Regions from separate parts of the Pseudomonas saudiphocaensis genome, predicted to be linked through region 2. Evidence: predicted binding sites of a transcription regulator. Region 2 holds the regulator's gene; each other region holds the start of a gene.

Evidence for each region. The regulator FliA, encoded in region 2, starts transcription of late flagellar genes. The targets are predictions, from matches to a motif close to CTAAAGTTTNNNNNNNNNNNGCCGNTAA.
Region 1: the regulator FliA is predicted to act here: its motif matches at 1,467-1,494, upstream of motA (flagellar motor stator protein MotA).
Region 3: the regulator FliA is predicted to act here: its motif matches at 1,457-1,484, upstream of flgM (flagellar biosynthesis anti-sigma factor FlgM).

The regions. Positions count from the first base shown of each region.
Region 1 covers NZ_CCSF01000001.1:1,992,722-1,995,995, reverse strand. Annotated here, with positions in the region: gene BN1079_RS09335 (HDOD domain-containing protein) at 1-1,433, opposite strand, end outside; gene motA (flagellar motor stator protein MotA) at 1,605-2,456, shown strand; gene motB (flagellar motor protein MotB) at 2,463-3,274, shown strand, end outside.
Region 2 covers NZ_CCSF01000001.1:154,201-157,474, reverse strand. Annotated here, with positions in the region: gene BN1079_RS00800 (protein phosphatase CheZ) at 1-428, opposite strand, end outside; gene BN1079_RS00795 (chemotaxis response regulator CheY) at 449-823, opposite strand; gene fliA (RNA polymerase sigma factor FliA) at 1,108-1,833, opposite strand; gene fleN (flagellar synthesis regulator FleN) at 1,851-2,678, opposite strand; gene flhF (flagellar biosynthesis GTPase FlhF) at 2,770-3,274, opposite strand, start outside.
Region 3 covers NZ_CCSF01000001.1:2,836,891-2,840,164, forward strand. Annotated here, with positions in the region: gene fliI (flagellar protein export ATPase FliI) at 1-908, shown strand, start outside; gene BN1079_RS13135 (flagellar FliJ family protein) at 905-1,330, shown strand; gene flgM (flagellar biosynthesis anti-sigma factor FlgM) at 1,516-1,791, shown strand; gene flgN (flagellar protein FlgN) at 1,788-2,228, shown strand; gene fliD (flagellar filament capping protein FliD) at 2,573-3,274, shown strand, end outside.

The DNA of each region.
Region 1 (3,274 bases), 1.8 Mb from region 2:
TTGGTTTCATTGAGTTCAGTGTTGTTCTGGTCGGCCACTACCAGCATAAAGACCCGGTTACCGAGGCCGATCGAGCGCAGTAGCAGGTGCGCGCTGGGGAACAGGCTTTTCAGCGCCTCCGGAAGCCCGGTTAAAGCCTCCTCTGCGTTATCCGGTGTCAGGCGCAGCAGGGTCGGCTTGTCGAGCAGTCTGGACAGCACCTGGCTCTGCTCAGGTTGCAGAATCAGGCGGGCCGCCGCGGACCCAAGGCCGCTGGCTTGCTGGGCGAGCAGGCGATGCTGTTTGCGGTCGAGGACCATCAGCAGCACCCGTTGCATCCCGGCACTGGCCAAGGCTTTGCAAGCGGTTGCAGTCAGTTGCAGCACGTTGTCGTAAGGACTGCGCTCGCTCAATAGCTCGCGACAGTGCGTTCGCCAGGCGGCCAGGGCTTCGGCGTTGGGCAGTGGAGCCTTTTGAGCCACCTGAAAACGGCTTCCGCTGGGCCAGAGAAGCCCCTGGGCGGGATGCCAGAGATCCGTGGGGCCTATTTCCCGGGCGCTGGTGACGGCTTGTTGGTGCACCATCTGTTGCAGCTGGTCGAGGGGTACCTGCAGGTAGAGCCCGGTCAGCCATTGCCAGCGCAGGCAGTGGATGTCGTGCCAGCTATGGTGCGCGGACAACGCCAAACCGTTGGCCAGCAAAATGGTATTGCTCGGCAGGGTGAGCCAGCGGCGCAGGGGTGGATCGGCATCCAGCATCTGCTGCTGATGCAGAGGGTTTTCATTGTCGCGGGCGATATGCAGGGCCTTGATCAGCATACGGCGGTTGCCGTTGAGCATCCGGTAACCCATGGCGATCCATTCGGGTAGGCCCCAGTGAGCGGCCAGCGCAGCACAGAGCTCCGGCAGCGACACACCAAGCACCTCTCGTTCCACCACCGCCACGGGTTCGTGCCTGACCAGCACCCGCTGCTCCCAGATGGACAGCAGCTGTGGATGGGCTGCGACCAGTGTCCAGATCGGCGAAAGGAACAGCAGGCTGCTCCAGTGGATTTCCTGCCAGAGCCGCGCCAGACGCGCGGCAAACAGGCCGTTGGCCTGCTGGCTGGCGTGGCGGCTGATCAGGATGATTTGCCGCAGCGCGGGTTCGATGTCGCATGTCTGGGTTGGCGGAATAAGTGCAAACAGGGCTTCGGCGCGCTTGAGGCCGATACGGCTGAGCGCCACTTCCAGGCTTTCTGCAGGGCTGGCAGCGTGACGGTTGGCGTCACGAATCACCGTAAGGGCCATGACCGGGCTTTGCTTGATCAGCTCGGCGATCTGGCCCATGGACAGGCTGCTGTCATGCAAGGCGTGCAAGACCTGGGCGTGCACATCGGCAAAGGCCGGCAGCACCACAGCGTCCAGCGCCTTGATCCAGGCGGGCAAGGTGCGCGGAAGTGAGTTTGTTGTCATTTAGCTACCGAACTGGCTTTTCGTCGTAACGGCCTTTAGTCTGGCGCAAAAGTTCCGATAACCCGAATAATTCTTTTCATGCTCCCGCTGGCCCCAGGTTCGAGTGCGCAATAAACGTGGCGCGGTTCGTGTTCGGGTGTCAATGCGTCAAGGTTTTAGACGTATCTTCCTATGGTAAAAATTCTCGGCATCATCGTGGTATTCGCCAGCGTAATCGGCGGATTTGTGCTTTCTGGCGGCATGATCGGCGCACTGATACACCCTTTTGAGATGCTGATCATCTTCGGCGCTGCCTTTGGCGGATTTCTCCAGGCCAACCGTGGCAGCACGACCAAGGTCGTGTTCAAGAAATCGCTGCAGATGTTCGGCTCGAAGTTCAGCCAGAAATACTATCTGGAAGTGCTCGGCCTGCTTTACGAGATCCTCAACAAGAGCCGTCGCGAGGGCATGATGGCCATCGAGGCGGATATCGAGGAGCCTGCCTCAAGCCCGATCTTCAGCAAGTACCCGGCGATTCTCAAGGACGCGCGGATGACCGAGTACATCTGCGATTACCTGCGCATTATGTCTTCCGGCAACATGGCGCCCCATGAGCTTGAAGGCCTGTTTGACATGGAGCTGAGCGGCCTCAAGGAAGAGCTGGAGCATCCCTCTCATGCGGTGAGCAGGGTTGCCGATGGCTTGCCGGCCATGGGTATCGTGGCTGCCGTACTGGGTATTGTCCTGACCATGTCGATTCTTGCTGAGGCCGACAATGCCATGATCGGCATGAAGGTCGGCGCCGCGCTGGTGGGTACCTTCCTTGGTATTCTCGCCGCCTATGGCTTCGTCGGCCCGCTGGCCGCCGCCCTTGAGCATGATGCCAAGGAGGAGCTGAACCTTTACGAAGGCATCAAGGCCACGCTGGTCGCCTCAGCCTCCGGCATGCCGCCGACGCTGGCCGTGGAGTTCGGCCGCAAGACGCTGCTGCCTTCCCATCGTCCGAGCTTTAGCGAACTCGAACAAACCGTGCGCGGTAGCTGACGAGCGATGGACAATACCCAACCGATCATCGTCAAGCGGGTCAAGAAGGTCGCCGGTGGCCATCATGGCGGCGCCTGGAAGATTGCCCTTGCCGACTTTATGACGGCAATGATGGCCTTTTTCCTGGTGATGTGGCTGATGACCTCGGCCACGCCGGAGCAGAAACGTGCCATCTCCGGCTACTTTCAGGACCCCATCGGTTTTACCGAAAGTGCCAGCCCCCATGTCATCGATCTGGGCGGCACGCCGACGCCGTCCCCGGACCGGACGCTCCATGACCAGCCGGACCCGGCCATCACGCAGCAGCCCTCGACGCTCGACGCCGATCAGTTGGAAAGCCTTTCCGAGAAGATGGAGCGCGAGCGGCTGGAAATCGTGCTGCAGGAACTGCAGAACAAGGTTGAGGAAAACCCCGATCTGACCCGCTTCAAGGACCAGATTCTGTTCGAGATCACCCAGGACGGTTTGCGCATCCAGATCGTGGATGCGGAAAACCGGCCGATGTTCGCCCTCGGCAGCGCCCAGCTGCAGCCATACTTCGAGGATATTCTGTTGGCCATGGCCGACACTGTCCGGGCGCTGCCAAATAAGATCAGTATCAGTGGCCATACCGATGCCAAGCCTTACGCCGGGCGCGGTGATTTTGGCAATTGGGAGCTGTCGGCAGGGCGCGCCAACGCTGCCCGGCGTACCCTTGTCGCAGGCGGTTATCCGGATGAGCAGGTTGCCCGCGTGGTGGGTTATGCCTCATCGGCGCTGTATGACCGCGAGGATCCGCTCAACCCGATCAACCGGCGCATCGACATCCTGGTGCTGAC
Region 2 (3,274 bases):
AGCTCGCGGAACTCGTCGGCATTCATGTCGCGGCGCATGAAGCGCTGCCAGTCGGCCGTCAGGCTCTGGGCTTCGTAGCTGACGTAGTTGACCAGCGGCGTCGATTCTTCCACCAGGTCCATGGTGCGGTTGGCGGCCTTTTCGGTCATCGCCACCACGTAGGAAAGACGATCGGTCGCATCGGTAATGGGCGATGGATCGCCGCCGGTGGCGCTGGTATCCATCTCGAGCTTGACGATGGCGTTATGCAGTTCGCGTGTGAGCTTGCCAACCTCCTGATAGAGGTTGTTGTTGCGAATCTGGTTGAGCTCATTGAGCAGCTGCGCCGTCTCGTCGAGCCGGCCCTGCTGCAGACTTTCGAGCAGCTGAGGCACACGTGCTCGCAGAGTTACTTCGAACTCCACAAGACTTTGATCTGCTTGTGACATAGTCCCCTCGCGACGCTGCTTCAGCCGTTGACGCGCTCGAAGATCTTCTCGATCTTCTCCTTGAGCACCTGAGCAGTGAATGGCTTGACCACATAGCCGTTCACCCCGGCCTGTGCAGCCTCGATGATCTGGTCACGTTTGGCTTCGGCGGTCACCATCAGCACCGGCAGATGCTTGAGGCGTTCATCGGCGCGCACATGGCGCAACAGGTCGATGCCGCTCATACCGGGCATGTTCCAGTCGGTCACGAGGAAATCGAAACTGCCGCTCTTGAGCATCGGCAACGCGGTGGTACCGTCGTCTGCTTCGGCAGTGTTGGTGAAGCCCAGATCGCGCAAGAGGTTCTTGATGATCCGTCTCATCGTCGAGAAGTCGTCAACGATGAGGATTTTCATATTCTTGTCCAAGTAAACCTCCGTAAATCTCGAAATCCCTAGCCCTGCTCATGGCTTGCGGCGGGCTTCATCGATAAAGCCTGTAGGACGTCTGTAAACTACCTGCGTCGTCATCGCTGCGTTAAAAAAACAAGCTCGTGCGCGAGCCCGATCAAAAGCTCATCTACAACTCGTAAACGGCGCCTGATGCGCTGCGTTTCTCGACTGTTGCTTCCTTGCGTTGACTGCCCCACCTATCAGAAGCGCCCTGTAAAAGCCGCCTCGAGTAATTTTCGCAGTCGACCTTACTGCGCGCGCCACTCTCCCAGGCGAGCACGCAGACGTGCCGCACACTGGCTATGCAGCTGACTCACCCGCGATTCACTGACGCCCAGAACCTGGCCGATTTCCTTCAAGTTCAGCTCTTCGTCGTAGTACAGCGAAAGCACCAGCTTTTCACGTTCCGGCAGGTTGCTGATGGCCTCCGCCAGGGCCTGCTGAAAACGCTCGTCTTCGAGATCACGGAACGGCTCGGGATGTGCGCTGGCGGCATCCTCGCCAAACTCTCCGTGTTCACCCTCTTGAAGCAGATCGTCAAAACTGAACAAACGGCTGCCCAGAGTGTCGCCCAGAATGCCGTAGTACTCGTCCAGACTCAATTCAAGTTCGGCCGCAACCTCATGATCTTTAGCGTCGCGGCCGGTTTTCGCCTCGATGGCCCGGATCGCCTCGCTGACCATGCGCGAATTGCGGTGTACCGAGCGCGGCGCCCAGTCTCCTTTGCGCACCTCATCAAGCATGGCACCACGAATACGAATACCGGCGTAGGTCTCGAAGCTGGCGCCTTTTCCGGCGTCGTATTTCTTCGATGCCTCGAGCAGCCCGATCATGCCCGCCTGCAGCAGATCATCGACCTGCACACTGGCCGGCAAGCGCGCCAGCAGGTGGTAGGCGATGCGCTTGACCAAGGGTGCGTACTGGTCGATGAGCTGGTACTGAGAGTCTTTTGCCTGAGCCTTGCTGTAATACATACCCAATCCAGCCACTGTCATTCGTGAGTGTCTGCGGCAGGCCTGATAAGGCGCTCCACAAAGAACTCCAGATGGCCGCGCGGGGTTGCCGGCAGCGGCCAGGTATCCACCTTCTGAGCGATGGCCTTGAACGCCAGCGAGGACTTGGCCCGCGGGTACGCTTCGTATACGGCACGCTGTTTCTGGACGGCCTTGCGCACAGATTCGTCGTAGGGCACCGCTCCCACATACTGCAATGCCACATCGAGGAAGCGCTCGGTAACCTTGGCCAGCTTGGCAAACAGGTTGCGTCCTTCCTGCGGGGTATGCGCCATGTTGGCCAGCACGCGGAAGCGGCTGATGCCATAGTCGCGATTAAGCAGTTTGATCAGGGCGTAGGCATCGGTGATGGAGGTCGGCTCATCCGTTACCACCAACAGCACTTCCTGGGCGGCACGGACAAAGCTCACCACGCCGTCGCCGATCCCGGCAGCGGTGTCGATGATCAGTACATCGATGTCATCGCCGATATCACTGAACGCCTGAATCAAACCCGAGTGCTGCAGGCTGGACAGCTGCACCATGCTCTGGGTACCGGAGGCCGCAGGCACGATACGAATGCCGCCCGGCCCCTGGATCAGCACATCTCGCAGATCGCACTCACCGGCGATGACGTCGGCCAAGGTGCGTTTGGTAGTCAGGCCCAGCAAGACATCGACATTGGCCAAGCCAAGGTCGGCGTCGAGCAGCACTACCCTACGACCGAGTTCAGCCAGCGCCAACGCCAGATTGACCGATACGTTGGTCTTGCCGACGCCGCCCTTGCCGCCAGTCACCGCAATCACCTGTACGGGATGAGTACCCATCTTCACACGCCTATATCTTGCTGGGGCCACAAGGCCATCGATGCGTTCAGCCGGAACGCGTCTTCATTGTCTGCTTCACGGAACCAAGCCTTCATCCGACTTTCCGTGATGATCCGTTGTACAACCCGGTAAACAGGTCAGCCATGGCCTCCTCGCTGGGAGACTCCTCTAGTTGCAAGCTTACCGCGCGACTGACCAGTTGATGACTGCGTGGCAACTGCAGGTCATCAGGTATACGCGGCCCGTCGGCCAGATAGGCTATCGGCAGATGCTGGCTAATCGTTAGCCCAAGCACGTCGCCCAGACTGCCCGCCTCATCCAGCTTGGTCAGGATGCAGCCGGTCAGTCCGCAACGCCGATAGTTATGCCACGCCGCCTTCAAGACCTGGCTCTGGCTGGTTGCCGCCAGCACCAGGTAGTTTTTTGACTTGATGCCGCGATCGGCCAGGGTTTCGAGCTGCATGCGCATCATCGCATCACCTGCCGGCAGGCCGGCGGTGTCGACTAGAATCAGGCGCTTGCGCGCCAGGGGTTGCAGCGTCTTGGCCAGGGGCTGGCTGGGGTCAATCTGAACGACCGGTACATCGAGGATGCGC
Region 3 (3,274 bases), 2.7 Mb from region 2:
TCAGCGAGCCGCTGGACGTTGGCGTGCGCGCGATCAATGCCACCCTGACCCTGGGCAAGGGCCAGCGGGTCGGCCTGTTCGCCGGCTCCGGCGTCGGCAAGAGCGTGCTGCTGGGGATGATCACCCGGCAGACCAAGGCCGATGTGGTGGTGGTCGGCCTGATCGGCGAACGTGGCCGCGAAGTGCAGGAATTCCTGTTGCACTCCCTCGGTGAGGAGGGCCTGAAGAAGGCCGTGGTGGTGGTGGCACCGGCCAACGAATCGCCGCTGATGCGGCTCAAGGCCACCGAGCTGTGCCACAGCATCGCCGCCTATTTTCGCGACCAGGGCAACGATGTGCTGCTGCTGGTGGACTCGCTGACCCGCTACGCCATGGCTCAGCGCGAAATCGCTCTGGCGCTGGGCGAGCCGCCGGCGACCAAGGGCTATCCGCCCTCCGTGTTCGGCATGCTGCCGGAACTGGTGGAAAGCGCTGGCAATGGCGCCAACGACAACGGCAGCCTCAGTGCGCTCTATACCGTGCTGGCCGAGGGTGACGACCAGCAGGACCCCATCGTCGATTGCGCGCGGGCGATTCTCGACGGCCATATCGTGTTGTCGCGGCGCCTGGCCGACGCCGGCCATTACCCAGCTATCGACGTCTGCGCCTCGGTCAGCCGCTGCATGAGCCAGGTCGGCCAGCCGCCGCACCTGGGCGCGGCGCGTCAGCTGAAGGATTTCTACAGCACCTACGAGAAGATCAAGGAGCTTATCCCGCTGGGCGGCTACAGCCCCGGCGCGGACCCCAAGACCGACCGAGCGGTGAAACTCGCCCCGACCATCGAGCGCTTTCTGCGCCAGGAAGTGGGCGAGGCGGCGGAGCTGGAAACCAGCCTGACCATCCTGCAGAACATTCTTAAAACGCCATGAAACAGCAGATCGAAACGCTCACGCGCCTGGCCAGCCTGCGCGGCAACCGGGTCAAGCAGATGCTTGGGCAGGTTCAGTATCAGCAGAACCTCTGCCAGCGTTACCGCAACAACATCACCGGTCTGGGCCGCCTGTGCGGATTTTCCGTACCGGCTAACACGCCGCTGCAGCGCGACAACCAGCAGCGCTACAAGAGCACGCTCTACAAGATGGTGGAACTGCAGCGCCGCGAACTGGCGGTGGCCGAGCAGGCACTGGCGCGTATCCAGCAGGAACTGTTGCAGGCGATGCGCAGTGAAAAGGTGGTCGAGCACGTGATCGACGCCAAGATGCAGCAGTGGCAGCAACAGCTGATGGCGCAGGAGCAGAAGCTTCAGGATGGCCTGGCGGCGCAGAGCTGGTGGCGCAATCGGATTGCTTAGGTGGGGCAAGTGGGCCGAGGGAGTGTGGCGAGTATGATTTTAAGTCGGCTCAGCCTTGCCCCTCACCCCTAAGCCGGCACGTATCGCGACAAAACGGCCCGCCTGTCGCTCACTTTGAAAAAAGATTTAAATAATCCGCCCGAGCGGTCGCTTATCAGCAGTAACCACCGAGTTGGAACGAAATCATGGAAATCAGCCGGCACTTCAAGCCCGCCTCCGTTACGCCCAGCGAGCTGTCCTCCGCTCGCCAGCCTGCTGCACGCCCGACTGCTCAACCGGCAGTCGCTCGCCAGGAAGCCCTGCCACTGGAGCAGATGCACGATGCCCTGCGCGCCATGCCGGAGGTCGATCTGGACCGCGTTGCGGCGATCAAGCAAGCCCTGCAGCGCGGTGAGATCAGCACTGACGTAGGCGAGCTGGCAAGCAGCATGCTCAGCTATCACCGTGGAAACGATGCGTGAGCCAGCGGGAAAAACTGCTCGCCGTGGTCGATGACGATCTGCAGCAGGACTGCAGTGACTACCTGAGCCTGCGCGAGTTGATGCAAGAGATGTACGGCCATCTGCTGAAGCACGATGTGCCCGAGATCGACCGTACCAATGTACTGATCGGCAGCCGTATCGAAGCGCTGAGCGCGCGTGCGGCGCGGCGCAGCAAGGTGCTGGCCGCCTTCGGCCAGGAAACCACTGCGGCCGGCATGCAGCGCCTGCTGGCTGGGAGCTCGGGCGAACGCGGCGAGTCCCTGCGTCGGCATTGGCAGCAGGTCGGCGAGCTGGCCGCTGAGTGCCAACAGCTGAACGAGCGCAACGGCAAGCTGCTCGCCATGCACCATGAAATCCTGCAACAGCTGCTCGCTGGCAGCCAGGACGCTCAGCTCTATTCCCCGCAAGCTTATTGAGCAGGGCGTTCGTCTGGGCGGCTGGGGTCGCCCGTGGTGATTCCTTTCAGGCGGAGTCCCGCCTCCTGACCAGCAGAGCCGCATCCATCGAATGGGTCAGCAACGGCTTATTGCGCCACAGCGAACCAATCCTTCCTTCGCATCCTTAACCGGCACCTGCCTGCTGTCGCCTTTATAGAGCGTAGTTCCGCCATCGTCGCAGGCGGAAACGGTGTTTCCCCGTTTCCCGGTCATGTCGCGTTGCGGAAGTCTTTTTTCTGTATGCCGTCCGCTGAAACGCCCGTAATACGGGCTTCGGCGACCTGGCATCCAAATTGCTCCATGAGCACCAAGAGGGGACGGTAATGGCAATAGATTCGAATTACGCACAACAGATGTCGACGCAGCTGGCGACCTACGAAGTTCAATCTTCGCTGGACCGGCTCAACCGCAACGAATCCAACTACAAGGCCCAGCGCGACGCGCTCGGCTCGCTGCGCAGCTCGTTGACCACATTCAAGTCGGCCATCACCAAGCTCAACAGCAGCACCACCAGCATGCTGACCAACAGCGCAACGATGAGCCAGGAAGGTTATGCCACCGCTACGGTAGGCACCTCGGCGCAGGCGGGTAGTTACGATTTCTTCGTCAAGCAGCTGGCCAGCAAGGATCAGTTGGCGCTGCAAGGCCTGAAGGATGAAAGTCTGACTGGCGCCGGCACCTTGACCATCGGGCAGGGCGGCGCTTCGTTCGAAGTTAAGATGACGGGCATCACCACGCTCGACGATCTTGCCAAGGCGATCAATAGCGCTGCTGATAACAAGGGCGTCCAGGCCACGCTGGTGCGCAGTGAGGGCTCTGTCAATCTGGTGCTGACCAGCGAAGAAACTGGCGCTAACAAAGCCATCAGCCTGAGCGCCGCGGGTAATGCGGCCGTCGAAGCTGCCGTTGCAACTCCGGTACGCCTGTCCAGCGCGGCGGACGCGGAGGTTTACCTCGGACGCGATGCGAACGGAATCAAGCTGACCAGCACAAGCAATACCTTCGCCAATGTCGTCGACGGCGTC